Regions from separate parts of the Bradyrhizobium sp. USDA 241 genome, predicted to be linked through region 1. Evidence: predicted binding sites of a transcription regulator. Region 1 holds the regulator's gene; each other region holds the start of a gene.
The links. The regulator PhoB, encoded in region 1, activates phosphate uptake and scavenging genes when phosphate is short. The targets are predictions, from matches to a motif close to TGTCATNNANCTGTCAT.
Positions count from the first base shown of each region.

Region 2: ugpB (sn-glycerol-3-phosphate ABC transporter substrate-binding protein UgpB) is a predicted target of PhoB. The motif match lies at 2,442-2,458, and genes of this name have one in related genera.
Region 3: phnC (phosphonate ABC transporter ATP-binding protein) is a predicted target of PhoB. The motif match lies at 5,928-5,944, and genes of this name have one in related genera.
Region 4: ABIF91_RS43110 (UDP-2,3-diacylglucosamine diphosphatase) is a predicted target of PhoB. The motif match lies at 2,306-2,322, and genes of this name have one in related genera.

Region 1 is NZ_JBMGPZ010000004.1:1,848,968-1,856,447, reverse strand. It holds gene ABIF91_RS18465 (aspartate aminotransferase family protein) at 1-686, opposite strand, end outside; gene ABIF91_RS18460 (GcrA family cell cycle regulator) at 1,145-1,657, shown strand; gene ABIF91_RS18455 (IS5 family transposase) at 1,910-3,244, opposite strand; gene phoB (phosphate regulon transcriptional regulator PhoB) at 3,437-4,144, opposite strand; gene phoU (phosphate signaling complex protein PhoU) at 4,177-4,893, opposite strand; gene pstB (phosphate ABC transporter ATP-binding protein PstB) at 4,905-5,726, opposite strand; gene pstA (phosphate ABC transporter permease PstA) at 5,723-6,568, opposite strand; gene pstC (phosphate ABC transporter permease subunit PstC) at 6,573-7,480, opposite strand, start outside.
Region 2 is NZ_JBMGPZ010000004.1:1,433,965-1,441,444, forward strand. It holds gene ugpE (sn-glycerol-3-phosphate ABC transporter permease UgpE) at 1-140, opposite strand, end outside; gene ugpA (sn-glycerol-3-phosphate ABC transporter permease UgpA) at 140-1,021, opposite strand; gene ugpB (sn-glycerol-3-phosphate ABC transporter substrate-binding protein UgpB) at 1,072-2,388, opposite strand; gene ABIF91_RS16625 (CaiB/BaiF CoA transferase family protein) at 2,983-4,188, opposite strand; gene ABIF91_RS16630 (organic hydroperoxide resistance protein) at 4,364-4,786, opposite strand; gene ABIF91_RS16635 (MarR family winged helix-turn-helix transcriptional regulator) at 4,940-5,401, shown strand; gene ABIF91_RS16640 (GIY-YIG nuclease family protein) at 5,404-5,646, opposite strand; tRNA gene ABIF91_RS16645 (tRNA-Ala) at 5,796-5,871, opposite strand; gene ABIF91_RS16650 (TIGR02300 family protein) at 5,967-6,377, opposite strand; gene aroA (3-phosphoshikimate 1-carboxyvinyltransferase) at 6,538-7,480, shown strand, end outside.
Region 3 is NZ_JBMGPZ010000004.1:2,064,949-2,072,428, forward strand. It holds gene ABIF91_RS19500 (dihydrodipicolinate synthase family protein) at 1-939, shown strand, start outside; gene ABIF91_RS19505 (selenium-binding protein SBP56-related protein) at 1,222-2,622, shown strand; gene ABIF91_RS19510 (hypothetical protein) at 2,706-3,299, shown strand; gene ABIF91_RS19515 (DUF1045 domain-containing protein) at 3,303-4,001, opposite strand; gene ABIF91_RS19520 (alpha-D-ribose 1-methylphosphonate 5-triphosphate diphosphatase) at 4,020-5,213, opposite strand; gene ABIF91_RS19525 (chloramphenicol acetyltransferase) at 5,210-5,881, opposite strand; gene phnC (phosphonate ABC transporter ATP-binding protein) at 6,055-6,864, shown strand; gene phnD (phosphonate ABC transporter substrate-binding protein) at 6,932-7,480, shown strand, end outside.
Region 4 is NZ_JBMGPZ010000005.1:4,373,041-4,380,520, reverse strand. It holds gene ABIF91_RS43125 (IS5 family transposase) at 1-775, opposite strand, end outside; gene ABIF91_RS43120 (Lrp/AsnC ligand binding domain-containing protein) at 852-1,097, opposite strand; gene thiD (bifunctional hydroxymethylpyrimidine kinase/phosphomethylpyrimidine kinase) at 1,226-2,026, shown strand; gene ABIF91_RS43110 (UDP-2,3-diacylglucosamine diphosphatase) at 2,346-3,158, shown strand; gene ABIF91_RS43105 (glycosyltransferase family 4 protein) at 3,172-4,215, shown strand; gene ABIF91_RS43100 (threonine/serine dehydratase) at 4,290-5,273, shown strand; one part of gene ABIF91_RS43095 (IS3-like element ISRj2 family transposase) at 5,841-6,093, shown strand; one part of gene ABIF91_RS43095 (IS3-like element ISRj2 family transposase) at 6,093-6,970, shown strand; gene ABIF91_RS43090 (caspase family protein) at 7,184-7,480, opposite strand, start outside.

The sequences.
Region 1 (7,480 bases):
TCGCCGGTGCGGCCCATGCCAGTCTGCACCTCGTCGAAGGCGAGCAATAGGCCGCGCTCATTGCAGAGCTCGCGCAATGCCTTCAGGAACGTGGGAGGCGCAGAACGAACGCCGCCCTCGCCCTGGATCGGCTCGATGAGAATGCCAGCGGTGTGCGGGCCGATCGCCTTCTTCACAGCTTCCAGGTCGCCATGCGGCACCTGGTCGAAGCCGTCCATCGGCGGGCCGAAGCCCTCGAGATATTTTGCAGAGCCGGTGGCGGCCAGCGTCGCCAGTGTGCGGCCATGGAAGGCGCCCTCGAATGTGATCATGCGGTAGCGCTCAGGATGCCCCTTGGAGAAGTGATGGTGGCGCACCAGCTTGATCACGCCTTCCAGCGCCTCGGCGCCGGAATTGCAGAAGAACACGAAGTCCGCAAAACTCTCATTGCACAGACGCGCCGCGAGCTTCTCGCCGTCCGGGCTCTGGAACAGGTTCGACATGTGCCAGAGCTTCGTCGCCTGCTCCTGCAACGCCTTGACCAGCGTGGGGTGCGCATGGCCGAGCGCATTCACCGCCACGCCGGAGGTGAAATCGAGATAGCGATCCCCATTGGTCGCGATCAGCCAGCAGCCTTCTCCGCGCTCGAAACCGAGGTCGGCCCTGGCGAAAACGGGGAGCAAATGCGGCGCGGCGCTGTTGGTCATGACGTCACTTGAATGTTGCGGACGGTGTGACGCGTGCATTACGCAACGCACCATTGACCGGCCCGGAAAACGAAACGTGCCGCCTTTTAAGGGCGGCACGTAGGACTATCTTATGCTTGGCAAGACGGGTGTCAATGCCGCCCGGAAAGCCCCGCGAAACGCTGAATCCGTAGTCTTGCGGTGCCGATTTTGCGGGATTTTCACCACGGAACATGTGGACGCGAGTCGGCGAACTCTTGCGCGGGAGTCACGCCATATTGTAGCGTTTGGACTGTCAGATACGACATCTCGTGCAGCAGTTCTGATCCCTTAAGTCCTCATGTACCGGCGCAAACGTTCGGGCGTCTTGAGCGCGCCCGGCGAGCCTTAAGGGATTCTGGCGGCACGGGTTTTTCAAGGCTTAGGCAATCGCTGCGAAGGCCCCAGGATGGCAGGCGCGCAGCGAGGGAAAGGGTGCAATGACGGTTTTGACCTGGTCCGATGATCGCGTCGAGCAGCTGAAGAAGCTTTGGGAGGCCGGACTTTCGGCCAGCCAGATCGCGGCTGAGCTCGGCAATGTGACCCGCAATGCCGTGATCGGCAAGGTGCACCGGCTCGGCTTGTCCGGCCGCGCCAAGAGCCCTTCGTCGGCAGCGCCTCGGCCGCGCAAGGCGCGCCCCGCGCAGCACATGATGCGGGTAACCCGCCCCGTTGCCCGCGGCAACACCGCGCTGGCGCAGGCCTTCGAGGTCGAGGTCGAGGCCGAACCCGTCACCTACGACAATGTGGTGCCGATGAGCCAGCGGCTGTCACTGCTGGAGCTGAACGAGGCGACTTGCCACTGGCCGGTCGGCGATCCCTCGAGCCCGGATTTCTTCTTCTGCGGCGGCAAGGCGCTCTCCGGCCTGCCCTACTGCGCCCAGCATTCGCGTGTGGCGTATCAACCCGCAGCGGATCGCCGGCGCGCACCGGCGAAGCCGGGCACGCGGTGAGTTTGCGGATTTAGCTGACTGCAGCCGTCACACAATGACGGCTCGACTTACTCGGTATCATCCCCGCGGAGGCGGGGATCCATAGCCAAAGGGCGCAGTGATTGCGCGAGATGGCTACTGCGAGTCTTCGCCAAACCACGTCCGGTGGTTATGGATACTGGGCTCGCGCTACGCGCGCCCCGGGATGACGGCCAAGATTGTTGCCGCGGCTCGCTAATTGGTCCTCCGTGAAGAACGCGGACGAGCGCTGATTTAAGCGATCTTTTGAGCCGGGACAGTTTCGGCGAAGGCCCGGATGATGGCCCGCAAGAGTTCTGCGAGCCATCGCAGGAGCAGGCCGAAGTTGTAGCCGGCCGCGGCGAGGACGGCGTTGATACGGTCGCCGACGCGGCCTTTGAGATAGTTGCGGTCCATGCGGTGCTCGGCCTTGACGTGACCGATGACGGGTTCGACAGCCGCGCGACGCTTCATCTCGCGCCGGATGGAAGCCGTGACGCGGCGAACCTGACCCGAGATCCAGACCCTGAACCGGTGCGGGTAGTTGTGGCCGCGGTACCCTTTGTCGACATGGATACGGCGAGCCTCCACCCCGGTGAGCTTCTCCATGTCGGCGACCACGGGGCCGAGCGTGTGGCCGTCGAAGGGATTGCCGTGCAGCGCCTTGGCATGGAGCACGAACTGTCCGCCCTTCGGGGACGTCACGGGGGTGGCGATACTGACCTTGCAGCCGAACTCGTAAGGCGCGCGGGCTTTGCCCTTGCCGATGCACTCGACCTCCGGCGCATGCAACGCATAGATCTTCGGGCCGCGCTGATGCTGATCCTGGCTGCGCACCCGCTGCGCCAGATCGAGCAGCGGGCCGAAGCGCGCTTCCAGCGCCGCATCGCCATCAATCTTGCGGCGGACGTCGCGGATGATCCGGCCAAGCCGCGTCCGCAGGAACTTGAGTTGGCGCCGGGCGCGCTTGAACTGATGAGCGTGGGTATAGCGGCCGACCATGATGGCGGCGCGTTTGGCCAGGCGCAGATAGCTCTGGCGCAGCGGCACACGGTTGCGCTTGGCGAACCCGACGAGCTTGGTGATGGCCCGATGCGTCAGCCGCGCGTCGGTCGGATGCGCAACGGCCTTGGGCTGCACCGTGGTATCGACCACCACTCGCTCCAGGTCCTTGGGACCGATGGCGCCAGTCTTGTGTGCCACCGACAGACTTTCCTGGATCAGCGCGACGAGAGCCTCCTCGCCGAGCCGCTGGCGCCAGCGCGTCATCGACGATCGATCGAACGGCAGCCGGTGGCAGAAGCTCAACTCGCCGCAGAAGTATTGGTAATAAGGGTTCTCGATCCAGCGAGCGCACAGCACCTCATCCGAGAGATTGTGCATGTGCTTCAGGATGAACAGGCCGGCGACAAGCCGCGTCGGCAGTCCAGGCTGCCCCGGACCGGTTTGGCACACCGAACCAAAGCGGTCATCCAGAAAGTTCCAGTCGATCAGCGCCGCCAACCGCACCAGCGGGTGGCCCATGTCGATGATTTGATCGAGCGCCGGAAGCAACAGGTCCTTTTGGCGATCATCCCGCGGTTTGCTCATCGCCGTCCCCAATGCCGATGACCCGCCGTCAGGGAATCACGAATCGCTCGAAAGCAAAATCCCAAAACGCAAGAAACCGCGGCCCAACACCCGGCTTTCTTGCAAAATCGAATACTTTATCGAGACAACTTCTGCCTATGTCTCAGGCCGATCTGCATTCTTCACGGACGACTAATTAGACATCCACAAAACTCAGGTCTGTTCCGCCTTCGCAAACCGATCGTCCAGCGCATAGCCGGCGCCACGGACGGTGCGGATCGGATCCTGCTCGCGGCCGAGATTGAGCAGCTTGCGCAGGCGGCCGATGTGGACGTCGACAGTGCGCTCGTCGATGTAGATGTCACGGCCCCAGACGCTGTCGAGCAGCTGCTCGCGCGAGAACACGCGGCCGGGATGCTCCAGGAAGAACTCCAGCAGACGATATTCGGTCGGGCCGAGATCAATCGGCCGGCCCGAACGCGCCACGCGGCGCTTGTCGCGGTCGAGCTCGATGTCGCCATAGGCGAGCACGGTGGCGAGCCGCTCGGGGCTGGCGCGCCTGAGCAGGCCCTTCACGCGCGCCAGCAGCTCCGGCACCGAGAACGGCTTGACGATGTAGTCGTCGGCACCGCTCGCAAGTCCCCGCACCCGCTCGCTTTCCTCGCCGCGCGCGGTCAGCATGATGATCGGCAGCTGCTTGGTTTCGGGACGGGTGCGCAGCCGCCGGCACAGCTCGATGCCCGACAGGCCCGGCAGCATCCAGTCGAGCACGATCAGATCGGGAATGTGCTCCTTGAGGCGGGTGTCGGCATCATCGCCGCGCATCACCGTCTCAACGTCATAGCCGTCGCCTTCGAGGTTGTAGCGAAGAAGCTCGGTGAGAGCTTCCTCGTCCTCAACCACCATAATGCGTGCGCCCATGTTGTCGTCGCTCCTTGGGTATTCGGCACCGCTTAGGTATTCGGCACCGTCGTGGCGAAGGTCGTCATGTCGCCCTTCGGCCGCTTGTCGGTGATCGCCTGGCCCTCGATCATGTAGAACACGGTCTCGGCGATGTTGGTGGCGTGGTCACCGATCCGCTCGATGTTCTTGGCACAGAACATCAAATGGATGCAGAAAGAGATGTTGCGCTGATCCTCCATCATGTAGGTGAGGAGTTCGCGGAACAGCGAGGTGCAGATGGCGTCGACTTCCTCGTCGCCCTTCCACACCGCCATCGCTGCCGGCAGATCGTGCGCGGCATAGGCGTCCAGCACCGACTTGACCTGCTGCTGAACGAGGTCGGTCATGTGCTCCAGGCCGCGGAACAGTTTCAGCGGATGAAAATCCGTCTCCAGCGCTGCGACGCGCTTGCCCATGTTCTTGGCGAGATCGCCGATGCGCTCGAGATCGGTCGCGACGCGCATGGCCCCGACGATCTCGCGCAGATCAACGGCCATCGGCTGGCGGCGGGCGATGGTGAGCACGGCGCGCTCCTCGATGCGCTTCTGCAGCGTGTCGAGTTCGGCGTCGGTGGCGACGACGCGCTGACCGAGCGTGACGTCGCGGCGGATCAGCGCGTCGACGGAATCGACGATCATGCGCTCGGCGATGCCGCCCATCTCGGCGACCAGGCGGGTGAGTTCCTGGAGGTCGGTATCGAAAGCCTTTGCGGTATGTTCAGAACCCATGTTCCGTCTCCTCAGCCGAACCGGCCGGTGATGTAATCCTGCGTGCGCCGGTCGCTCGGCGACGTGAAGATCTTGCTGGTGTCGTCGAACTCGATCAACTCGCCGAGATACATGAAGGCGGTCTTGTCGGAGACGCGCGCCGCCTGCTGCATGTTGTGCGTGACGATCGCGATCGTGTAGTTCTCGGACAATTCCTGGATCAGTTCCTCGACCTTGGCGGTCGAGATCGGGTCGAGCGCCGAGCACGGCTCGTCAAACAGGATCACCTCGGGCCGGACCGCGACGGTGCGGGCAATGCAGAGGCGCTGCTGCTGGCCGCCGGAGAGCGACAGGCCGGAGGCGTTGAGCTTGTCCTTGACCTCGTTCCACAGCGCGCCGCCGCGCAGCGCCTTCTCCACGCGATCGTCCATCTCGGACTTCGAGATCTTCTCGTAGAGGCGGATGCCGAAAGCGATGTTCTCGTAGATCGTCATCGGGAACGGGGTCGGCTTCTGGAACACCATGCCGACCCGGGCGCGCAGCAGATTGAGGTCGAGCTTGGGGTCGAGCATGTTGGTGTGGTCGAGCAACAGCTGGCCGGTGGCGCGCTGGCCCGGATAGAGGTCGTACATCCGGTTGAAGATGCGCAGCAGGGTCGACTTGCCGCAGCCGGACGGGCCGATGAAGGCCGTGACGCGATTGGTGCCCAGCGCCAGATTGATGTTCTTCAGCGCATGGTGCTCACCGTAGTAGAAGTTGAGGTTGCGCGCGGTGACCTTGGCAGGCGCCTCGGGCAGCGGCTGCGAGCCGGGATGAACGGTCGGCGCGCTTACGGAAACAGACATTTCACTCATTTTGCGGTCCTCTCGGCACCAAGGATGCGGGCGCCAATGTTCAGGGCAAGCACGGTCAGGGTGATCAGCAGCGCCCCGCTCCAGGCGAGTTGCTTCCAGTAGGCGTAGGGACTCTGCACGAAGTTGTTGATGGTCACCGGCAGGTTGGCCATCGTCTTGTCCAGGCTCAGACTGAAGAACTGGTTGGACAGCGCGGTGAACAGCAGCGGTGCGGTCTCGCCGGCGACGCGGGCGGTGGCGAGCAGCACGCCGGTGATGAGGCCGGAACGCGCCGCACGGTAGGCGATGCGCTTGATCACCAGCGAGCGCGGCAGGCCGAGTGCGCTGGCGGCCTCACGCAGCGGGTTCGGCACCAGCAGCAGCATGTCCTCCGTGGTGCGCACCACGACCGGGATCACGATCACGGCGAGCGCCAGCGCGCCAGCGATTGCCGAGAAGCCTCGCATCGGCACCACGACCGCACCGTAGATGAACAGGCCGATGATGATCGAGGGCGCCGAGAGCAGGATGTCGTTGATGAAACGGATGACCGAGGTCAGCCTGTCGTTGCGGCCGTATTCGGCAAGATAGGTGCCGGCGAACATGCCGAGCGGCGCGCCGATGCCGACGCCGATCACGGTCATGATCAGCGAGCCGACGATGGCGTTGCGCAGGCCGCCCTCGGTCGATCCGGGCGGCGGCGTGTCTGCGGTGAAGACCTGAAGGTTGAGCCCGGCCAGACCGTTGTAGAGCAGCGAGACCAGGATCAGCGCGAGCCAGGTGACGCCGAAGGCGGCGGCGGCGATGCAGAGGCCGCGTATGACGATGTCCCAGCGGCGGCGGCGCGAATAGATCGGGTTCATGGCTTCACTTTCCGGCCTTGGTTTCCAGGCGCATCAGCATCAGCCGCGCGGCCGCGAGCACGAAGAACGTCAGCACGAACAGGAGCAGGCCGAGCAGGATCAGGCCGGACTGGTGCAGGCCGTCACTCTCGGCGAACTCGGATGCGATCGCCGCCGAGATCGTGGTGCCCGGGGCGAAGATCGACGAGGAGATGCGGAACGAATTGCCGATGATGAAGGTCACCGCCATGGTCTCGCCGAGCGCGCGGCCCAGCGCCAGCATGACGCCGCCGATGATGCCGACGCGGGTATAGGGGATCACCACGCTGCGCACGACTTCCCACGTGGTGCAGCCGACGCCGTAGGCGGCTTCCTTCAGCACCGGCGGCACCGTCTTGAACACGTCGACCGAGATCGAGGTGATGAAGGGCAGCACCATGATGGCGAGGATCAGCGCGGCATTGAACAGGCTGAGATAGGACGGGGGACCGGCGAAGATCGCGCCCAGCACAGGAACGCCGTCGAAGATCTTGATCATGAAAGGCTGGAACGTGTTGGCCAGGAACGGGCCCAGCACGAAGAAGCCCCACATGCCGTAGATGATCGAGGGAATGCCGGCGAGCAGCTCGATCGCCATGCCGATCGGGCGGCGCAGCCATTGCGGACAGAGCTCGGTGAGGAAGATCGCGATGCCGAGACCGACGGGAATGGCGATCAGCATCGCGATGAAGGAGGTGACGAGCGTGCCGTACATCGGCCCGAGCGCGCCGAGCACAGGCGGATCGGCCGAAGGGGCCCAGCGCTGCGTCCACAGGAACGACAGGCCGTATTCCTTGATCGCCGGGAAGGCGCCCACGATCAGCGAAATGATGATGCCGCCGAGAATGAGCAGCACCGAGATCGCGGAAAGCCGCGTGATCCAGTAGAAGGTGA
Region 2 (7,480 bases), 420 kb from region 1:
GACATCTGGCCGTTGGCGATCACCGCGTTGTCCTGGGTGGAGGCGATGAAGGCGAGATAGACCGGGAAGGCGACGATCGCGATCCCGATCCAGAGGATGATGTGGGCGACGTAGCGCCGGAAGCCCTCTTCCTCGACCATCAGTAGGTCACCTTGCGTTCGACGAAGCGGAATTGGATTCCCGTCAGCACGATGACCATGATCATCAGGATCACCGACTGTGCCGCAGAGCTGCCGAGATTTCCGCCGAGCAGGCCGTCTGTATAGACCTTGTAGACCAGCGTCTCGGTCGACTTGCCGGGGCCGCCCCGGGTCATGGTGTCGATGATGCCGAACGTGTCGAAGAAGGCGTAGACGATGTTGACGACCAGGAGGAAGAAGATGGTCGGCGACAGCAGCGGGAAGGTCACGGTCCAGAACCGCCGCATCGGGCGCGCGCCGTCGATCGCGGCGGCCTCGAGCACGCTTCTGGGGATGCTTTGCAGGCCGGCGAGGAAGAACAGGAAATTGTAGGAGATCTGCTTCCAGGCGGCGGCGAGGATGATCAGCGCCGCGGCCTGGTCACCGTCGAGCAGCGGATTCCAGTCGATGCCCAGCGCCCGCAGATAGCGCGAGAGCACCCCCAGCGAGGGATGCAGCATGAAGATCCAGAGCACGCCGACGACCGGCGGCGCCACCGCATAGGGCCAGATCAGCAGCGTGCGGTAGAGCATCGAGCCGCGCAGCGGCTTGTCCGCCATCACGGCGAGCAGCAGTGCAAACGACAGCGACGACACCGCGATCGCGAACGAGAAGAAGAAGGTGCGCAGGATCGCCTCGAAATAGGCGGGGTCCTTGAACAGGTCGATATAGTTCTCGAACCAGACGAAGCTGGTCGAGAGGCCGAAGGCGTCCTGGAGCAGGAAGGACTGGATCACCGCCTGCAAGGCAGGCCAGTAGAAGAAAATCAGGACGATCGCGAGCTGCGGCGCAACCAGCGCGTAGGGCAACAGCTTGGATTGGAAAATGGCTTGCTTTTGCATGATGCCCGCAGCAGCGGCAGGCCGGCTTCACCGGCCTGCCGCTTGTCGCCTTACTTCACGGCGGTCTTTTCGAACTGCCGCAGCATCGTGTTGCCGCGCTCGACGGCCGAATCCAGCGCCTGCTTGGCGGTCTTCTTGCCGGCCAGCGCCTGCTCGATCTCTTCGGCCCAGACGTCGCGGAGCTGCACCATGTTGCCGAGGCGCAGGCCGCGGGAGTTCTCGGTCGGCTCCTTGTTGGTCAGCTCGAGCAGCGGGGTCTCGAGATAGGGCTGGTCCTTGTAGAAGCCTTCGGCCTTGGCCTTGTCATAGGCCGTCTTGGTGATCGGCAGATAGCCCGACGATTTGTGGATATAGACCTGACGATCGGTATCGGAGAGGAAAGTCAGGAACTTCGCGACACCCTTGTACTCCTCGGCCGACTTGCCGCCCATGATCCAGAGCGAAGCGCCGCCGATGATCGAGTTCTGCGGCGCGCCCTTCACGTCGGGATAATAGGGCATCGGCACCGCGGTGAAGGCGAACTTGGCCTGCGCCTTGACGTTGCCGAAGAAGGCCGACGAGGTCAGGTAGAGCGGGCATTCGCCCGACGTGAAGCGGCCTTCGCCGGTGTTGGTGCGGCCGGCATAGTCGTAGGTCTTGTCCTTCTGGAGCTCGACCAGCTTCTCGAGGTGCTTGACCTGGAGCGGTCCGTTGAACTGCAGCACGGTGTCGAAACCGTCGAGGCCGTTGGCCTTGCTGGCGAGCGGCACGTTGTGCCAGGCGGAGAGCTGCTCGAGATTGACCCAGGTGACCCAGGAGTTGGAGAAGCCGCAGGTGGGATGGCCGTTGTCGTGCAGCTTCTTGGCGGCGTCGAACACTTCAGGCCAGGTCTTCGGGATCTCGACATTCGCCTTCTTCAGCTCGTCGAGATTGACCCACATGACGGTCGACGACGAATTGAAGGGGAAGGACAGCATCTCGCCCTTCGAGGTCGAATAGTAGCCGGTGATCGCGGGCAGATAGGCCTTCGGATCGAACTTCTCGCCGGTCTCGGCCATCAGCTTGTAGACCGGCTTCACGGCGCCGGTCGCGGCCATCATGGTGGCGGTGCCGACCTCGAACACCTGCATGATGTGCGGCGCGTTGCCGGCGCGGAACGCCGCGATGCCGGCGTTCATCGTATCGGCGTAGTTGCCCTTGTAGGTCGGGATCACCTTGTAGTCGCTCTGCGCGGCGTTGAAGTCGTTGGCGAGCTTGACGATGACGTCGTTGTTGGCGCCGGTCATCGCGTGCCACCACTGGATTTCCGTCACAGCCAGCGCCGGCGAAGCCGACAAGCCGACCGTGAGTGCAAATGCGGCAGCCGCACCAATATGTCGAAGAGCCATCAAGAATCCTCCCTTGCCCGTCACTGAAGAAGCGCTTGCGCTAGCAGCACCATATGACGTTCACATGACTGTGTAAGCGGCCGAAACGAAAGCGGCAAGCGCTGGAAAAGGGAAGCCGTCGAATAGGCGAAGACGTGCGCGCCGCACGCGTGTGGTCGCGTCGCAGTGCGGCATCGTTGTGGCTGACGGTCAGGCCGCCGGCTCCAAACCTCTCTCGCTTGCGGGAGAGGTTGGCGCGCAGCGCCGGGCGAGCGCTTTCTCCTCTGGGGGGCTGTCCCTTCGCGGAGACACACTCTCCTCAGCCCTCCCTCGCAAGCGCAGGGCCATCGCATGTGAGGAAACGCGGCGGGATACTCGCCTGCGGCCATCCTTCGAGACGCCCGCCTCCGGCGGGCCCTCAGGATAAGGGCGGAGTGTGCGGCAGCAGTTTCAACGGGCACTGATGCCACTTAGCCTCATCCTGAGGGGACCGCAAAGCGGTCGTCTCGAAGGACGAGGCGCTTGCTCTGGCCCGTCCGAAAGTCATATGCGATGGCCCTGCCCGCAAGCGGGGGAGGGAGCGCACCTGCGGCGACGCTCGATCCCGGTCTTATCTCAGCGCTTGCGCTCGGGGCCGCAGACCGTGCCATTCTCGACCATCGCGTCGATCTCGGCCTTGGAGTAGCCGAACTCGCCGAGCACCTCCGCCGCGTGCTGGCTGAATTTCGGCGGCAGGCGGCGCAGGCTCGGCTTTGAGCGATCGAGCCGGATCGGTGACGCCACGCCCTTGTACCAGTCCTTCTCGATAATATCGCCGCGGTAGATCGTGTGCGGATTGGTCAACGCCTGGTCGATCTTCTGCACCGGCCCCGCAGGCAGGCCTGCCGCGAGCAGGCGATTGCACAGCGGCTCGGCCTCGTGCTGGCTGAACACGGCGGCAAGCTCGGCACGCAGCGCCTCGCGATTGGCGATACGGTCCTTGTTGCGGGCAAAGCGCGGGTCGGTGCCGAGCTCGGGCTTGCCGATCTCCTTGGCGAGCTTGCGGAAGGTGCCGTCATTGCCGACGCCGATGAAGATGTTGTCGGTCTTGGTCGGGAAGATCGCGTAGGGCACGAGGTTCGGGTGCTCGTTGCCGGTGAGCGACGGCGGCTTGCCATGCATGAAATAGTTCGCGGTGTGCGGATGCATGATGGCAAGGCCGGTCTCGTACAACGTCGTCTCCAGGAACTGGCCCTTGCCGGAGCGCTGCCGCTCCGAAAGCGCCATCAGGATGCCGATCGCCGCATAAAGGCCGGTGGTGATGTCGACCAGCGGCACGCCGATCCGCATCGGCCCGCTCTCGGGCGAGCCGGTCGCTGCGATCATGCCGGTCATGGCCTGGATGATGGCGTCATAGCCGGGGTTGCCGCCGCGCGGGCCATCGGCACCGAAACCGCAGATCCGGCAATGCACGAGGCGCGGGAATTTTTCGCGCAAGCTCTCGTTGCCGATGCCCCATTTCTCCAGCGTGCCCGGCTTGAAATTCTCGATCAGGACGTCGGCCGTCTCCAGCATCTTGAGCAGCACCGCGCGGCCGCCCTCGGCGGCGAGGTCGAGGCCGATCGAGCGCTTGTTGCGGTTGATGCCGACGAAATAGGCCGCGTCCTCCTCGTGGAAGGGAGGGCCCCATTCGCGCACCTCGTCGCCCGTGGGCGGCTCGACCTTGATCACGTCGGCGCCATGGTCGGCGAGGATCTGGGTGCAGTAGGGACCGCCGAGCACGCGCGTGAGATCGATGACGCGCAGTCCGCTCATGGCACCTGGGGCGGCTTCAGAACTCATGCCTTCGCTTCTCCTGTGTCGAGGTTCGGTCACAGGCCTAGCGAGGTTTGCCAGGAGCAGCAATGGCTCCCGGCGTAGGGCCGCATGCGCCGTCGCGCGTCAATGCCGCGGCGTGGCAAAACAGCAAAGCGGCCCGCCCCGGGGAGGTCCCGGGGCCAGCCCATCCGCACTTCGATCAGACGACCGTCAGGCGAACGTCGACATTGCCGCGCGTGGCATTGGAGTAGGGGCACACCTGATGCGCCTTTTCGACCAGCGCCTCGGCCTCAGTGCGGGCAAGGCCCGGCAGCGAGACCGCCAGATCGATGTCGAGGCCGAAGCCGCCTTCGGAGCGCGGTCCGATGCCGACGGTCGAGGTGACGGAGGCGTCGGCCGGAACCTTCGGGCCGCCCTGCGAAGCCACGAACTTCATCGCGCCGATGAAGCAGGCGGCATAGCCGGCCGCAAACAGCTGCTCGGGATTGTTGCCGGCGCCGCCGCCGCCGAGCTCCTTCGGCGTGGTGAGCTTGACGTCGAGCGCGCCGTCGAGGGTCGCTGCATGGCCGTCGCGGCCGCCGGTGGCTTTTGCGCTGGTCTTGTAGAGGACGTTCACGGACATTGTGGTCTCCCTGATCTTGGGGTGGGTGCGATCTTTATTGCAGGCAATTAGATTGTGCGCAATTGAAATTGCGCTGTCTCACATTTAATTGTTCGCAATTGAATGTGCCGCCGACCGGCCCCACAATGCGGCCGAACCTCGTGAGATTCTGCAATGGCCAGGAAACCATCGGCAGCGGACGCGCCGCTGCGGCTCGACAACCAGATCTGCTTTGCGGTTTATTCCGCAGCGCATGCCTTCAACCGCGTCTACAAGCCGCTGCTCGACCGGCTCGGCCTGACCTATCCGCAATATCTGGTGATGCTGGTGCTGTGGGAGCGCGACGACGTGCCGGTCAAGGACATCGGCGAGAAGCTGTTCCTGGATTCGGGCACGTTGACGCCGCTGCTCAAGCGGCTCGAGGCCGCCCATCTCGTCAAGCGCAGCCGCTCGCGCGAGGACGAGCGCCAGGTGCTGATCGCGCTGACGCCGCAGGGATACGCGCTCAAGGAAAAGGCCCGCGCCGTGCCGCAGTCGATCCTTGCGGCGTCGGACTGTTCGGTGTCGGAACTGGTCGCGATGAAGGACGAGATCGTCGCGCTGCGCGACAGGCTCAATGCGGTGATCGGGGAGTAGGGCTAGCAGAGCCGCTTTTTCGAGAAGGCGCGGCCGGAGTGTGATTTGAGGTATTTCTCGAATGCCAAGGCCTTCAGCTTATCAGGGAAGGCGCAGTACCAGACCAGCTTCCACGGCACGAACTTGGCGGTGTGAGCGGATTTGCCGGCATTGTGCTCCGGAAGACGTCGCTTCAGATCTTCCGTGGCACCAATGTATTCCTGGTCGGGGAACTCGATGCTCCGGATGATGTAGACATACCACATCGATGTCTCGCGGCTGGGTAGCCGGATGGGAAGTAGAGGAAATCAGAATGTGAGACAGTCCGTCTTCGCCCTACGGGCTACGCCGGACACCACGCTTCACCCTTCAGGTTCCGCGCGGCTGCGCCACGCGTAGCCCGAAGGGCGAAGCGTGGTGGAGCCAGGCGGGATCGAACCGCCGACCTCTTGCATGCCATGCAAGCGCTCTCCCAGCTGAGCTATGGCCCCTTAGTCCTTCACCGGGGTGAACCTGGTTGATCACCCCGGACCGGCGAGCCTAGCGACTCGCGCGGAGCACCCTTTTTCACAGATCAGGGCTGATCTCAAGTCTCTTCATCACCTCCGACGTCACCAATGATGTCGGTCACGTCCTCATCGCCCTCTTCCTCGTCGGCAATGAAGGTCGAATCATCGTCATCGTCGTCGTCGATGGTCTCATCGACCTCGATATCATCCTCGGATTCCGGCACGACGGCCTTGACCTTGCCGGTATTTTCCTCGGCATCGGCCTCCTCGAGGGAGACCAATTCTTCGGCCTCCGCCGGTTCCGGCGCGGCGTCCGCTGTCGCCGCGTGCCGGGCTTCGGCGCCGCGGGGGACGCGAGCGGGCGCCACCGGGGCGATCGGCACCACCTCGCCGGTATAGGGCGAGATCACCGGATTCTTGTTGAGGTCATAGAACTTCTTGCCCGTGGTCGGGCAAATACGTTTGGTTCCGAGTTCGGACTTGGCCACGGCAGGAATCCTGGGATGTCTGAAAAAGCGGTGTTTCACTTGGCTAGTTGGCGGCCCGCTGTCAATAGCGCATTACAGGAGAAAGACATGCCCGTGACGAGGCGCGGACCATGTGGTACCTGCGCCGCAGCCCGGCGAGGGCGCATCCAAGGACACAATCTTGACCCATTCCGACCAACCGAGCCCGCTCCGGGCTCGCGCCAGCGGCCCCCTGACCGGGAAAGCACGGGTGCCCGGGGACAAGTCGATCTCCCACCGTGCCCTCATCCTGGGCGCGCTCGCGGTCGGCGAGACCAGGATTTCGGGCCTGCTGGAGGGCGAGGACGTCCTCAACACAGCCAAATCCATGCAGGCGCTCGGCGCCAGGGTCGAGCGTACCGGCGATTTCGCGTGGAAGGTGCAGGGCGTGGGCGTTGGGGGCTTCGCCCAGCCCAAGGCGCCGCTGGATTTCGGCAATTCCGGCACCGGCTGCCGGCTGGTCATGGGCGCCGTTGCCGGCTGCCCGATCTCGGCGGTGTTCGACGGCGACGCCTCGCTGCGCAGCCGCCCCATGCGCCGGATCCTCGATCCGTTGGAAAAGATGGGCGCCAGGGTCGTGTCCGGGGGCGAGGGCGGCCGTCTGCCGCTGACCCTCCAGGGCGCGCGCGATCCGCTGCCGATCACCTACAGGACCCCGGTCGCCTCGGCCCAGATCAAATCGGCCGTGCTGCTGGCGGGCCTGGCTGCGCCGGGCACCACGACCGTGATCGAGAGCGAGGCCAGCCGCGACCACACCGAGCTGATGCTGAAGCATTTTGGCGCCGACATCACCTCGGCCCAGGAAGGCCAGCACGGCCGCCGCATCACGCTGGTGGGCGAGCCCGAGCTGCATGGCGCCAATGTCGTCGTCCCCGCCGATCCCTCTTCGGCGGCCTTCCCGATTGTTGCGGCGCTGGTTGTTGAGGGCTCCGATATCGTGCTGTCCGACGTCATGACCAATCCGCTGCGCACCGGTCTGTTCACCACGCTGCGCGAAATGGGCGCCTCGATCGAAGAGAGCGAAGTGCGGGGTGATGCCGGCGAGCCGATGGCGCGCTTGCGCGTGCGTGCCTCGAAGCTACGTG
Region 3 (7,480 bases), 220 kb from region 1:
CCGGTCGCGCCACAACAAAAGGCCCAGCGCCCCTATCGCGGTGTGTTCCCGGTCGCGCCCACCATCTTCGACGAGCGCGGCGAGCTCGATCTCGAGGGCCAGCGCCGCTGCATCGATTTCATGATCGATGCCGGCTCGCACGGCATCTGCATCCTCGCCAATTTCTCCGAGCAGTTCGTGCTCACCGACGCCGAGCGCGAGGCCGTGATGCATGCGGTGCTGGAACATGTGGCTGGCCGGGTTCCCGTGATCGTGACCACCACGCATTTCAGCTCGGCCGTGTGCGCGGCGCGCAGCAAGCAGGCCGAGGCGGCCGGCGCCGCTATGGTGATGGTGATGCCGCCCTATCACGGCGCGACCTTCCGGGTCCCCGAGAAGGGCATCGTCGAATTCTTCAAGGTGCTCTCGGGCGCGATCGACATCCCTATCATGATCCAGGACGCGCCTGTGGCCGGCACGCCGCTCTCGGTCGAGCTGCTGGCGCGGCTGGCGCGCGAATTCGCCAATATCCGCTATTTCAAGATCGAGGTAGCAGGCGCGGCTGCAAAGCTGCGCAGCCTGATCGAGGCGGGCGGCAGCGATATCGAAGGCCCCTGGGACGGGGAGGAGGCGATCACGCTGCTGGCCGATCTCGACGCCGGCGCCACCGGCGCCATGACCGGCGGCGGCTATGCCGACGGCATCCGCCAGATCATCGATCCGTATTTCGCCGGCAAGCGCGAGGAAGCGAAGGCCGCCTATGAGCGCTGGCTGCCGCTGATCAATTACGAGAACCGCCAATGCGGCCTGATCGCCTGCAAGGTCATGATGCAGGCCGGCGGCGTGATCAAGTCGGAAGCCGTGCGGCATCCGCTGCAGCCGCTGCATCCGGCGACGCGCGCGGGATTGCTGGAGCTCGCAAAGGAGCGCGACGCCCTGGCGCTGCGGTGGGGGAGGTAAGTCTCTCCATCGTCATTGCGAGCGAAGCAAAGCAATTCACGAATGTGTCCGCGGAGACAGTCTGGATTGCTTTGCTTCGCTCGCAATGACTGGGTCTGCCCATTTCGGCTGTAGGGCGTCGAATTAACGCGATTCCGCCAGTTTCGCGCAGCCCGGCGATGGCATATTGTACGCTCGCCAACCGGCCCTGCGGAGAATCCCAAGACATCGCGCAATACCTCTTCACGATGCCGTTATCCCGAGGCAGGTTGGCGCAAACCGACAGAACAGGGAGGCAGTGCCATGACGATGAGGCCGGATCCCACCTTTCACGCGTCGCCCAAGCTTGCGATGGAAGCACCTGCGGAGAACTTTGCCTACACGTTGCTGCTCAGTCCGGACTTCTCGAAGCCGGATGCTCTCGCGGTCATCGACGTCAAGCCGGGATCGCCGACCTATAGCCAGATCGTCCACACCGTGACGATGCCCAACAAGGGCGATGAGTTTCATCACTTCGGCTGGAATGCCTGCTCCTCCGCCTTGTCGCCGCTCGCCGGACATGCCTTCGTCGAGCGGCGCTATCTCATCATTCCCGGGCTGCGCTCGTCGCGCATCTACATTATCGATACCAAGCCCGATCCGACCAAAGCCAAGATCCACAAGATCATCGAGCCAGAGGAAGTCTTCAAGAAGACCGGCTATTCGCGGCCACACACGATCCATTGCGGGCCGGACGGCATTTACGTGAGCACGCTGGGCGGCGGCGGCAAGGACGGTACCGACGGCCCTCCCGGCGTCTTCATCATGGATTGCGAGACCTTCGAGGTCCTCGGACGATGGGAGATCGACCGCGGTCCACAGACGCTGCACTATGATTTCTGGTGGAATCTGCCGCGCGACTACATGGTGACGAGCGAATGGGCATTGCCGCCACAGTTCGAGAACGGGATCGTCCCGGAAGATCTGCTTGCGAACAAATATGGACATCGTCTCCACTTCTGGGATCTTCGCGCACGTCGCAACGTCCAGACCATCGATCTCGGCGCCAATCATCAAATGGCGCTGGAGGTACGACCGGCGCACGATCCGGTTCGCGAGTACGGCTTCGTAGGCGTCGTGGTCGACACCACGAATCTCGAAGCATCGATCTGGACATGGTGGCGAGAAGGCGGGAAATTCCACGCGGAGAAGACGGCGACGATCCCACCCGAGCCAGCGCCAAAGGAGAAGCTCCCGCCGCTGCTCCAAGGCTTCGGCGCCGTGCCGCCGCTGGTGACCGACATCGACCTGTCGATGGATGACCGGTTTCTCTATGTCTCGTGCTGGGGCACGGGTGAAATGCGCCAGTACGACGTCAGTGATCCGCGCAAGCCGAAGCACGCGGGTTCGGTCCACATCGGCGGCATCGCGCGCCGCACGCCTCATCCGAACGGCAAGGCATTTGCGGCGGGTCCGCAGATGGTCGAGATCAGCCGAGACGGCAGGCGCGTTTACTGGACCAATTCGCTCTATTCCACCTGGGATGACCAGTTCTATCCCGATGGGGTTCCGGGCGTTGAGGTCATGGCCAATGTCGGTCGCAACGGCGGCCTCGAGCTCGACAAGGACTATTTCGTGAGCTTCCCCGACGGATATCGTGCGCACCAGATCAGGCTCGAGGGCGGCGACTGTTCGACGGACTCCTTTTGCTACCCGTCGGTCTAGATTGGGGGCACGCGAGCCCGGCACTCGGCTGGCTGTGGCTCGCGCTTATTGCGAGCGGCCTCTACCACGGCGTCAATCCGGGGATGGGATGGCCGCTCGCCGTTTCGGCCGGGCTCATGGACAAGAGCCCGCGCGCGCTTTTCCGGGCTCTGTGGGCCCTGTCGGCCGGCCATCTCCTTGCTACGCTTCTCGTGCTGCTGCCATTCGCGTTCCTGCTCGTGCTGGCGGAGTGGCAGCGTCCGATCCAGCTGGTCGCGAGCCTTCTCGTCATCGGCTTCGGCGTCTATCGGCTGGTCGACCGGCGTCATCCGCGCGCGCTGGCACGAATTCCGCCGACGCAATTGGCGCTGTGGTCATTTGCCGTGGCCATTGCGCACGGCGCCGCCTTGATGCTCGTGCCGATCTATCTCGGGCTATGCCAGGCCTTCGAGCTCGATGCCGGCCATCAGGCGGCGGGCGAGTTGATGAAGGCAAATGTCGGGATGGCGGTGCTGGTGTCCCTGGTGCACGTTGCCGCCATGGTCAGCGCCGGCGGATGTCTGGCTTGGCTGGTCTACCGCTATCTGGGATTGAGGTTCGTCTCGCGAAGCTGGTTCAATCTGGATGCAGTCTGGGCGACCAGCCTTGTTCTGGTCGGCGCCGTGGCGCTCGCCTTCAATCTTGCGAGCTGGCACTGAGGTCTATCGTGCCAAAGCCCATTCGCCGATGATGCCAAAGCGCGCCTTGGTCTCGTCCTGCTTGAACAGTGCGAGGCGGTCGATCGCCAGCGCGCCGAGACGAAGCGAGGCAAACCTTCCCCGCAACATCTCCAGAATCGGCCCGCGGCGCTCTGCATCCAGCCGGCCGGTGAGCGTCATGTGGAAGCGGAACTCCTCCATCACGTAAGGGTAGCCCCAGCGGTCGAGATAGTCGCGCTGCCGCTCGGTGAGTTTTTCGGGCCTGCGCCGCGCACGATCTTCCGCGGTGAGGGCCGCGCGGAAGGAGTCGAATTCACGGACGCAATCAGCGGCAAGCTGCTGGAGAGCGTCGACCGGCTCGGCCGGAATGACGGCAATGAAGCCGCTGATGGTATCGACGACGGGACGGATCACTGGAATTGTCCGCGATTGGCCGGCGAACGTCGCGCAGGCCGCCATGAGCTCGGCCTCGGTCCTGCCTGATACCAGCGCCATCGGCGCCTTCAACGTGGCGTGAAAGCCGTATTTGCGGGGATCGGTGGTGATGTCGCGCCAGTCCGGAGCAATCTGCAGCGCCTCGCGCGGGAACGGCACCTCGTCGCCCGTGCGGGCGTCATAGCCGAGCAGCTCGGCGCCGAAGCGGGAGAGGGAGCCGTCGGCGCCGGCGGCAAAATAGATCGCGTAGCGGGGGAAACCTGTCATCGACTCAGCATAGCCAATTTAAGCCGCGACGACAGCCTCGCGCGGCGCCGCTACGGCAGTGAGCAGCCTTGTCGCATCGGTGAGATGGACGAGCTTGCCGCCTGAGATCACCGCGATCAGCCGCGGCCGCAGCTTCACGCTGTCGTCGATGAGGAGAATGTCGGCGCGGCGTCCTTCCGCGAGCATGCCGCGATCGGCAAGGCCGGTCGCGCGCGCCGGGCCGGCGGAGACCAGATCCCAGGCCTGTGCCAGCGGCACCACGCCATCGGCAGCGAGGCGGAACGCGGCGAGCAGCTGTGCGGGATAATAATAGTCCGACGCCAGCACCGAGCAGAGCCCCTTGGCGATCATGTCGGAGGCCCTGGTCCAGCCGGTGTGACTGCCGCCGCGCACGACGTTCGGCGCGCCGTAGACGATGGCATCGCCGTGGCTCGCCGCCGCCCGCGCCGTCTCCTCGTTGATCGGAAACTCCGCGATGTCAGCGCCGAGTTCACGAAACTCCCGGCGCATCGCCGGCGTTGCGTCATCGTGCGAGAGCATCCGCACGCCGGCCGCGCGGGCAGAGGCGGCGAGGCGCGACACCGAAGCGGGTACCTCGTCGGCGCGCGAAACCACGCGCTCGACCAGCCGGTCGAATTCCTCGCTCGAAAGTCCGGTGCGCTCCACCATGCGGTTGCGCTTGCGCGGCTTGGCCATGTCGGCGACGGTGCCGTCCATGTGGTCGTTGAAGGCGAACAGGTCGACGCGGCCCTCGGCGAGCCACTGGGCGATCTCGGGTTCGGCATCGAGATTGTAGGTCTCGTGGCGCAGATGGAAGCGGGTGTCGGCGGCGAATTGCGGGCGCTGCCGCTCGATCGCCTCCATCAGGCCGCGCGCGTTGTCGGCGCTGCGCAGGCCCGGCTCCCAGGAGCAGGTCGTGGCGTGAAAGACGGTGGTGATGCCGTTGCCGATCGCCTGGCGGTCGCTGTCGGCGAGCGCGACGTCGATTGGAAAATCGACGCCGGCGCGCGGCATCATCTGTCGCTCGAAGGCATCGCCGTGCAGATCGACGATGCCGGGCAGCACCAGCAGGTCGCGAGCATCGATCGCCAGCCGCGCACGGCCGCGCGAAGCATCGACCCGCGCAATATCCGTTCCTGACACGAGGAGTGAGGTTTCGACGAACTCGGCGCCGATCAGGGTCCGGCCGCCTTCGAGGAATATGTCTGTCACGCGATCGCGCTTCGTTTGCTGGCCGGAGGATTGGTGAGAGAGCTCGCCCGTGCTTCGTATGTCGAAAGAAAATCTTCAATGCCGAGCTTGCGGAAATCGGGCAGCGCCGCGCGCAATTTGTCGTGATCCCAGTCCCACCAGGCGAGCTTCGCAAGGCGCCCGGCGATCTCCTCCGAGAACCGCCGTCGCACGATACGGGCCGGATTGCCGGCGACGATGGTGTAGGCCGGCACGTCCTTGGTGACGATGGCGCCGGCCGCGATCACCGCGCCGGTGCCGATGTTGCGACCCGGCAACACGATCGCGCCATGGCCGATCCAGACGTCGTGGCCGATATGGATGTGATGCTGGCGCCGCCAGTCGAAGAACTCGGCATCGTCGCTCTCACCCTCGAAATAGGCGCTGGAGCGGTAAGTGAAGTGCGCCTGTGTCGCGCGGTGCATCGGATGGTTGCCGGGATTGATGCGCGTCATCGCCGCGATCGAGCAGAACTTTCCGATAGTGGTGTAGGTGATCTGCGAATCGTTGACGACGTAGGAGTAATCGCCCATCGCCACTTCATGCAGGATCGTGCGCGCGCCAACCTCGGTATAGGCGCCGAGCCGGGTCTCATGCAGTTTGGCCGAGGGGTCGATGGTCGGCTGAACCGAAAGAGCTTTGGTGGCCATGTTGCATCCGAGCTGCGAGGGCGGGCGTTCCTCTTCGAGCGGATTCATGACAATGTCATGACGTGGCGATGACAGGGGATGACGTGTGCAGGATCGCTGCGCTGCAACGGCCGTGTCACACAAGTGTTAAGCATGGACGTTAGCGATTGGCTCCAGCTACTCTGGAGCCCTGCATGCTGGTGGTCGATGGTCTGACGTGTCGCTTCGGCGCAAAAGCCGCGGTGGACGATGCTTCGTTTGAGGTCTCCCCCGGTGGCTTCGTCGGTGTAATCGGGCGATCCGGCGCCGGCAAGTCGACATTGTTGCGGACGATCAACCGCCTTGCGACGCCGTCGCAGGGACGCATCCTGTTCGACGGCCTCGACGTCACCGCGTTGCGCGGCAAGGAGCTGCGGCAGTGGCGTGCCCGTTCGGCCATGATTTTCCAGCAGTTCAACCTGGTCGGCCGGCTCGACGTGCTCACCAATGTGCTGATGGGACGCCTCGCGACGATGCCGGCCTGGCGCTCGCTGCTGCAGGCCTGGCCCGAGCAGGACAAGGCGCTGGCGATGTCCGCACTGGAACAGTTCGACATCGCCTCGCTCGCCGCCCAGCGCGCCGATCAGCTCTCGGGCGGCCAGCAGCAGCGCGTGGCGATCGCCCGCGCATTGGTGCAGCAGCCCGATATTATTCTGGCCGACGAGCCGATCGCCTCGCTCGACCCGCGCAACACCAAGATCGTGATGGATGCGCTGCTGCGCATCAACAAGCATTTCGGCATCACCGTGCTCTGCAACCTGCATTCGCTCGATCTCGCCCGCAGCTATTGCGACCGCCTGATCGGCATGGCCGCTGGCCGCGTGGTGTTCGACGGCGCGCCGTCCGCGCTGACCGACCAGGTCGCGCGCGAGCTCTACGATCTCGAGGCCAACGAGGCCATGGGCGGCATGCCTGTGCCGGCGTCCGCCGGCGTCCCGGCGCTTGGAACGGCCGCTGCGGCCTGAGCCGCGGCGCATCCTTTGAGTTGCAAGTTTCTTGCGTCAACCGACCCCAACCGATGAAGAGGGTATCATGATCACTCGCAGATTAGTCCTTGCCGGCGCCGCCGCGCTCGCGTTCACGGCCTCCGCCTCGGCCAGCGACTGGAAGACCAAATACCCCGAGCTGACCTTCGCGGTCGTGCCGGCCGAGAACGCCTCGGGCGTCACCGAGCGCTGGACCCCGTTCGTGGAATACCTCTCGAAGCAGCTCGGCGTGAAGGTCACGCTGCGCATCGCCAACGACTACGCCGCTGTGATCGAAGGGCAGCGCGCCGGCAATATCCACATCGCGAGCTACGGCTCGGCCTCGTTCGCCCGCGCCCGCCTGACCGGCGTCAAGACCGACGCCTTCGCCAACGACATCAACGCCGACGGCTCGACCGGCTACTACTCGGTGTTCTTCGTCAAGGCGAGCAGCGCCTACAAGAAGATCGACGACCTCAAGGGCAAGAACCTCGGCCTCGTCGACCCGAATTCGACCTCCGGCAACAACGTGCCGCGCTTCGAGCTCGACAAGTTGGGCATCCACGATGCCGACACCTATTTCAGCAAGGTCGTCTTCACCGGCAGCCACGAGAAC
Region 4 (7,480 bases), on a different contig from region 1:
GACGCTTTTGCTTCCTCCTCCTGCCTTTCCGACGATCGACCATGGTCAGCGCCGCTTCTCGTTCCGCCGTCCCCGTCGCGTGTGTCAGCATCGCATCGACTGCAAGCCCGTTGCGGTTCTCCATCAGAACATGCCCCATGAAGCACAGCCGGCTCTCACGGCCAGCCGCCTTGCGATAGAGCCGGGCGTCGGGATCAGTGGTTGAGCTATGGGTCTCATTCGAACGCTTTTCCTGATGGAAGTTTCGCTCGCCGTTGCGGCCCGACGCCGGAGGCTCGCCAGAGCCATCCTTCGGCCGGAAGCTCTTCATCGACGCCCAGGCATCGATCAGTGTCCCGTCGACCGAGAAGTGCTCGCTCGACAGTAGCTTCTTCACCTGTGGCAAGGCCAGCAGCGCCCCCAGGAACTCGCGCGCCACCTCCGCCTCCAAAAGCCGATCGCGATTGTGGGTGAACACCGTCGCATGCCAAACCTCCGCGTCCATCGGCAGCCCCACGAACCAGCGGAACAACAGGTTGTAGCTGATCTGCTCCACCAACATTCGCTCAGAGCGCACCGAGAAGAAGGCTTGCAACAGCGTCGCCCGCAGCAGCATCTCTGGCGCAATCGAGGGGCGCCCCGTCGAGGAATAAAGCCTATCAAAACGCTTGTTCAGCGAACCCAGCGCCTCATCCGCCAATCCCCGGATCGCCCGCAATGGGTGATCCGCCGGAATCCGCCCCTCAAGCCGAACATATGCGAACAAACCTTCCGACTGGTCGTCCCGTCCTCGCATCCAAATCTCCCCGTGCCTTCACTTCCACGGAATCACAGGTCATTATCGCCGTCGAGAACAGTTTTGCAGCAGCCTGCTAGCCCGCGCCGAACGCCTTGAAGGTGATGATGGTGAGGGTGTCCTGGATGCCCGGCAGCACCTGCACCTTCTCGTTGACGAAATGGCCGATATCGGTGTCCTTGTCGACGTAGAACTTCACCAGCAGGTCGTATTGGCCGGCCGTGGAGTAGATCTCGGAGGCGATCTCGGCTTCGGCAAGCGCATTGGCCACCGTGTAGGACTGGCCGAGCTTGCATTTGATCTGGACGAAGAAAGGAACCATCGCGGGCACTCCGAAAGCGTATTCTTCCGGCTAATAGGCCAAAACCGGCCGGATTTAGCAAGCGAACTTGCTGGGTTCGGTGCGAGCTTGCTAAGACGGCTCATGGCTCGAAAACGCGGAAAATCGTCATGACGACCCCGGTCGCACTCACCATCGCCGGCTCCGATTCGAGCGGCGGCGCCGGCATCCAGGCGGACCTGAAGACCTTTGCCGCGCTCGGCGTCTACGGCGCCTCCGTGATCACGGCGCTGACGGCGCAGAACACGCGCGGCGTCACCGGGATCCACGCGGTGCCGGCCGAGTTCGTCACCGGACAGATCGACGCGGTGTTCTCCGATCTCGAAATCGGCGCGGTGAAGATCGGCATGGTGGCCCAGGTCGCCAGCACCGATGCCATCGCCGCCGCGCTGTCGCGCTGGGCGCCCCGGCACATCGTGCTCGATCCCGTCATGGTCGCGACCTCCGGCGACCGCCTGCTGGCCGCGGAAGCCGTCGACGCCCTGCGCACCAGGCTGATACCGCTGGCCGCCGTGATCACGCCCAACCTGCCGGAGGCCGCGGCTCTGCTCGACGAGCCGGTCGCGGCAAGCGAGGCCGAGATCGAAAGCCAGGGGCGCCGCCTGCTGGCGCTCGGCTGCCGCGCCGTCCTGGTCAAGGGCGGGCATGGCGAGGGCGCCGAGAGCATCGACTATCTGGTCGGTGCGGACAGCACGATCACGCTCGCCGCGCCGCGCATCGCCACCCGCAACACCCATGGCACCGGCTGCTCGCTGTCGTCGGCGATTGCGGCGGGGCTGGCCAAGGGCGAGGATCTGGAAAACGCCGTGCGCAATGCCAAGGCCTGGATCAGCGCCGCGATCGCCGCCGCCGACCGCTTCAGCGTCGGCCACGGCCATGGGCCGATCCATCATTTCCACAGGTTCTACTGACGCGGGGCTCGTTCACCTCTCCCGCTTGCTTGCGGGAGAGGTCGGCGCGAAGCGACGGGTGAGGGCTTTCTCCTCTTGGAGAATCCCACCGGTGAAACACCCTCTCCCCAACCCTCCCCCGCACGCGGGGGAGGGAGCGCACCTGCTTCCGGAGGGACAAGGCGATCTGCCTTTGCGCCTCCTGCGGCGCCGTGTCGCCTGATTGTCGCATGCGACTGATATTCGCGGGGAGGGCGAGGCGAAGTTTGATTCGTAGCTGAGGTGCCTCAAGGTTCAATCGGTCATCCCCCTGTCACGGGACATTGTTACAGGCTGGCGCATGGGAAGTTACGCTGTGAGTGACGAGAGCCCGGAGCGGCGCTTTCGTACCTTGTTCATCTCCGACGTTCATCTCGGAGCCCGCGGTTCTCAAGCCGATCTCCTGCTCGACTTCCTGCGCTATCACGATGCCGACACGATCTATCTCGTCGGCGACATCGTCGACGGCTGGGCGCTGAAATCGAGCTGGCATTGGCCGCAATCGCATAACGATCTCGTCCAGAAGCTGTTGCGCAAGGCGCGCAAGGGCGCCAAGATCATCTACATCCCCGGCAATCACGACGAGTTCCTGCGCAACTATTACGGCACGCATTTCGGCGGCATCGACGTCGTCGAGAACACGGTTCACGCCGGCGCCGACGGCAAGCGCTATCTCGTCATCCACGGCGACATCTTCGATCTCGTGGTGCAGAACGCGCGCTGGCTCGCCCATCTCGGCGACAAGGCCTACGACTTCGCGATCCAGATGAATCGCCTCGTCAACTTCTTCCGCCGCCTGTTCGGCGTGCCCTATTGGTCGCTGTCGCAATGGGCCAAGCAGAAGGTCAAGAACGCCGTCAACTATATCGGCGCGTTCGAGCAGGCGCTCGCCGCCGAGGCGCGGCGCCACGAGGCGGACGGCGTGATCTGCGGCCACATCCACTACGCCGTGATCCGCGACGAGGCCGGCATCCGCTACATGAATTGCGGCGACTGGGTCGAGAGCTGCACCGCCCTGGTCGAGCACGACGACGGCCATTTCGAGATCATCACCTGGGCGGATCATCTGCAAAAGCCGGCAGCCGTCCCGCAGGTCGCGGCAAGAGCCGCATGACAAGGGCCGCCTGATGCGTATCCTGGTCGCGACCGACGCCTGGCACCCGCAAGTCAACGGTGTGGTTCGGACGCTGACCAAGCTTGCCGACGCGGCCAGGGGTCTCGACGTCGAATTCGCGTTCCTGACGCCGCAATCGTTCCGCACCTTCGCGATGCCGAGCTATCGCGACGTGCGGCTGGCCATGCCGCGTCCGGCCCGGATCGCGAGGCTGATCCAGGAAGCGCGTCCGGACAGCATCCACATCGCGACGGAAGGGCCGATCGGACTGATGGTCCGCCGCTATTGCCGCCAGCGCAAGCTGCCGTTCACGACCAGCTTCCACACCCGCTTCCCCGAATATGTCCGCGCCCGCGTGCCGGTGCCGGGTTCGCTGATCTGGCACGCGCTGCGCCGTTTCCATGCGCCCAGCCGTGCGGTGATGGCGGCAACCCCGGCGCTGGCCCGCGAACTGACCGACCGCGGCTTCGACAATGTCGTGCTGTGGCCGCGCGGGGTCGATACCGGCCTGTTCCATCCCCGTGCCATCGATCTCTGCCTGCCGGCACCGGTGTTCCTGTCGGTGGGCCGGGTCGCGGTGGAGAAGAATCTCGAGGCTTTCCTCGACCTCGATCTGCCCGGCACCAAGGTCATCGTCGGTGACGGCCCGGCGCGTGCCTCGCTGGAGGAGGCCTATCCCGATGCGATCTTCCTCGGCGAGAAGCAGGGCGAGGCGCTGGCGGACATCTACGCGGCCGCCGACGTGTTCGTGTTCCCCAGCAAGACCGACACATTCGGCCTGGTCCTGCTGGAAGCACTCGCCAGCGGGCTGCCGGTGGCGGCCTTTCCGGTGAAGGGCCCCCGCGACGTGATCGGCGATGCGCCGGTGGGCGCGCTCGATCACGATCTGGGCAGTGCCTGCTTCGCCGCGCTCGACGTCTGTCGGCAGGACTGCGTCGCGTTCGCCGCCAACTACACCTGGGAAGCCTCGGCGCGGGTCTTTATCGACAGCATCAGGGCCGTTGGCGCGGTGCTGCCCGGCGGGAACGGGACGGAACAGCCTCGCTTCGTCGCCTAAAGCCACCTCGATCGCTCGAATCCTCGCGCGGAGGTGTCTTGCCGGAGCCTCGTCGGCCGCGATACCATTCCGCCATGACCGAACAGCTCCTCCCGATCGGCCCAGCCGATATCGACGCGGCAGCGCGCGTGATCGCGCCTTACGCCATCCGCACCCCGCTGTTGTCCTTTCCCGTGCTCAACGAGCGCGTCGGTGCCAAAGTCTTCCTGAAGCCCGAGATGCTCCAGCGCACCGGGTCGTTCAAGTTCCGCGGCGCCTTCAACAAGGTGTTCTCGATCCCGCAGGACAAGCGCGCCGGTGGCGTGGTTGCGTTCTCCTCGGGCAACCATGCCCAGGGCGTGGCGGCCGCGGCAAAGATCCTCGACATGCAGGCCACCATCGTGATGCCGGCGGACGCGCCGCTGTCGAAGCGCGAGCGCACCAAATCCTACGGCGCCGAGGTCGTGCTGTACGACCGCGATCGCGACGACCGCGAGGCGATCTCGCGCGGCATCGCCGAGAAGCGCGGCGCGACGCTGGTGAAGCCCTATGACGATCCCTTCGTGATCGCGGGGCAGGGCACCGCCGGCCGCGAGATCGCCGAGGACATGGCGAGCCTCGGTCTCGCCCCTGACATCGTGGTGGCGCCGGCCTCAGGCGGCGGCCTGATCGCGGGCGTCGCGACTGCCGTGAAGGCGCGCTATCCGCTGGCCGAGATCGTGGTGGCCGAGCCGGAGGCCTTCGACGATCACGGCATTTCGCTGACCGCCGGCCACCGCGAGCCGCATCCACCGGCGGGCCGCACCATCTGCGATGCGCTGATGGCCTTGATGCCCGGCGAGATGACCTTTGCGATCAACAGCAAGCTGCTCGCGCGCGGCGTCACGGCATCGGACAAGGAAGTCGGCGCGGCCGTCGCGTTCGCCTATCGCGAACTCAAGCTCGTGGTGGAGCCGGGCGGTGCCGTCGGCCTCGCCGCGCTGCTCGCGGGGCGTCTCGACGTCGCCGGAAAGAACGTCGTCATCGTGCTCTCAGGCGGGAACGTCGACGCCGATCTGTTCGCCGAGCTGGTGGCTTAGCCGTCATTCCGGGGGCTCGCGAAGCGAGAGCTACGATGCGCAATTGCGCATCTGAGAATCCATTTCTCCGCCGACTCTGCCGCAGAATGGATTCCGGGCTTGCGCCTTTCGGCGCATCCCGGAATGACGAAGCTCAAGAGCTGACATGATGAAGGGGCAGAGCGTTGCGGCTCTGCCCCTTTCGCTTTGCTCATTGCGTGGTTCGAACTCGCGGCTTGCTCGGTGCAACCTCTCCCGCTTGCGGGAGAGGTCGGCACGCAGTGCCGGGTGAGGGCTTTTTCCTCTTGGGGATTGTCCCGTTGTGGAGAGACCCTCTCCCCAACCCTCGCAAGTGCAGGGCAATCGCATTTGAATTTTGCAGAGGTCGTCATGCCCGGGCTTGTCCCGGGCATCCACGTTCTTTGTGCCGCGTGGAAAGGCGTGGATGGCCGGGACAAGCCCGGCCATGACGCTATGGAGACAGTCGGTGCCCATAGCCAAGAGCTGGCCCCGCAAATTCGGACAGTAGCTTGAGTGGATTTTCTGCCTGACAGCGGCGAGGATTCTTGCTGCGAATCAGGAGCGAAGATGACGAAGAAGAGCCGCCGGACGCATTCTCCGGCATTCAAGGCGAAGGTTGCTTTGGCTGCGGTCAAAGGCGACAAGACACTGGCGGAGCTGGCGCAACTGTTTGATGTTCATCCGAACCAGATCACGATCTGGAAAAACCAGCTCCTGGAAGGCGCCGCCGGCGTGTTTGGGCATGACAAGACATCGGCCGAGACGCCGGTCGATTTGAAGGCGTTACATGCCAAGATCGGCGAGCTGGCGTTGGAAAACGATTTTTTGTCCGGCGCGCTCACCAAGGCGGGCCTGCTGAGCGCAAAGCGATGATCGACCGCGATCATGATCTTTCTATCGTGCGCCAGGCGAAGGTCCTGAAGCTGGCTCGCAGCACGGTCTACTATGAACCTCGGCCAGTTTCGGCCGAGGACCTTGCCTTGATGCGTCGGCTCGATGAGCTGCATCTCGATTATCCCTTCGCGGGAGCGCGTATGCTGCGATCGTTGCTGCGGCGGGAGGGCGTATACGCCGGTCGCCGCCACATCGCGACGCTGATGAAGCGCATGGGGATCGAGGCGGTCTATCGTCGCCCGAACACGAGCAAGCCGGCTCCGGGTCACAAGATCTACCCGTACCTGTTGCGCGGATTGAAGATCGAGCGGCCCGACCATGCGTGGGCAATGGACATCACCTACATTCCGATGCGGCGTGGCTTCGTCTATCTCGCGGCGGTCGTCGATGTGTTCAGCCGACGGGTCCTGGCCCATCGCGTCTCGATCACAATGGAGGCGGCCTTCTGCGTCGAAGCGGTCCAGGAGGCGTTGGCGAAGCACGGCAGGCCCGAGATTTTCAACACGGATCAGGGCAGCCAGTTCACCAGCCTCGAGTTCACCGATGTGCTGCTGGACGCGAAGATCGCCATCAGCATGGACGGCAAGGGCGCCTGGCGCGACAACGTGTTTGTCGAGCGGCTCTGGCGCACGGTCAAATACGAAGAAGTATATCTCCGCGCCTACGACAGCGTGTCCGAGGCGCGAGCGTCAATTGCCAAGTATCTGGCCTTCTACAATCAGGGACGCCCTCACTCGAGCCTTGACGGGCGCACGCCCGACGAGGCTTACTTCGGCACGCAAGCTATGGTGATGGCCGCATGACCGTCGCCGACGGTTTTGTCGTCGCTCTGGTCGGGCTACGCCCTCCCGACGCAACGACAAAACCGTAAAGCCCCGCGTTCAGCATAACCCGGCAGGAATCCACTTAAATCCAGCGGGGCGCTGTCCAAACAACCGGGGCCAGCTCTCCACATCTCATATGCGATAGCCCTCCCCCGCAGGCGGGGGAGGGAGCGCACCTTCTTTCTTGTGCGATCAGCGCATCAAGCCGCCGCGACGGTTGCCGCCGCCGTTCATGTTCGGCGCCTGGTTCATCGACTGCCGGAAGTTGTCGTTGCTGTTGACCATGCGGTTCGGCATCGCATTGAGCTGCGGACGATTGTTCAGGACCTGCACCTTGTTCACCGGGGTGCTGTTGGACTTCACGATGCCGGTGTTGCCGTTGGTGATGCGGATCGGGCGGTTCTGCGTCTGAACATTGATCGGCTTGGCGTCGATCTTCGATCCGCCCTTGCCGACATTCACAGGCATGCTCACGATCTTGCCGGGGAT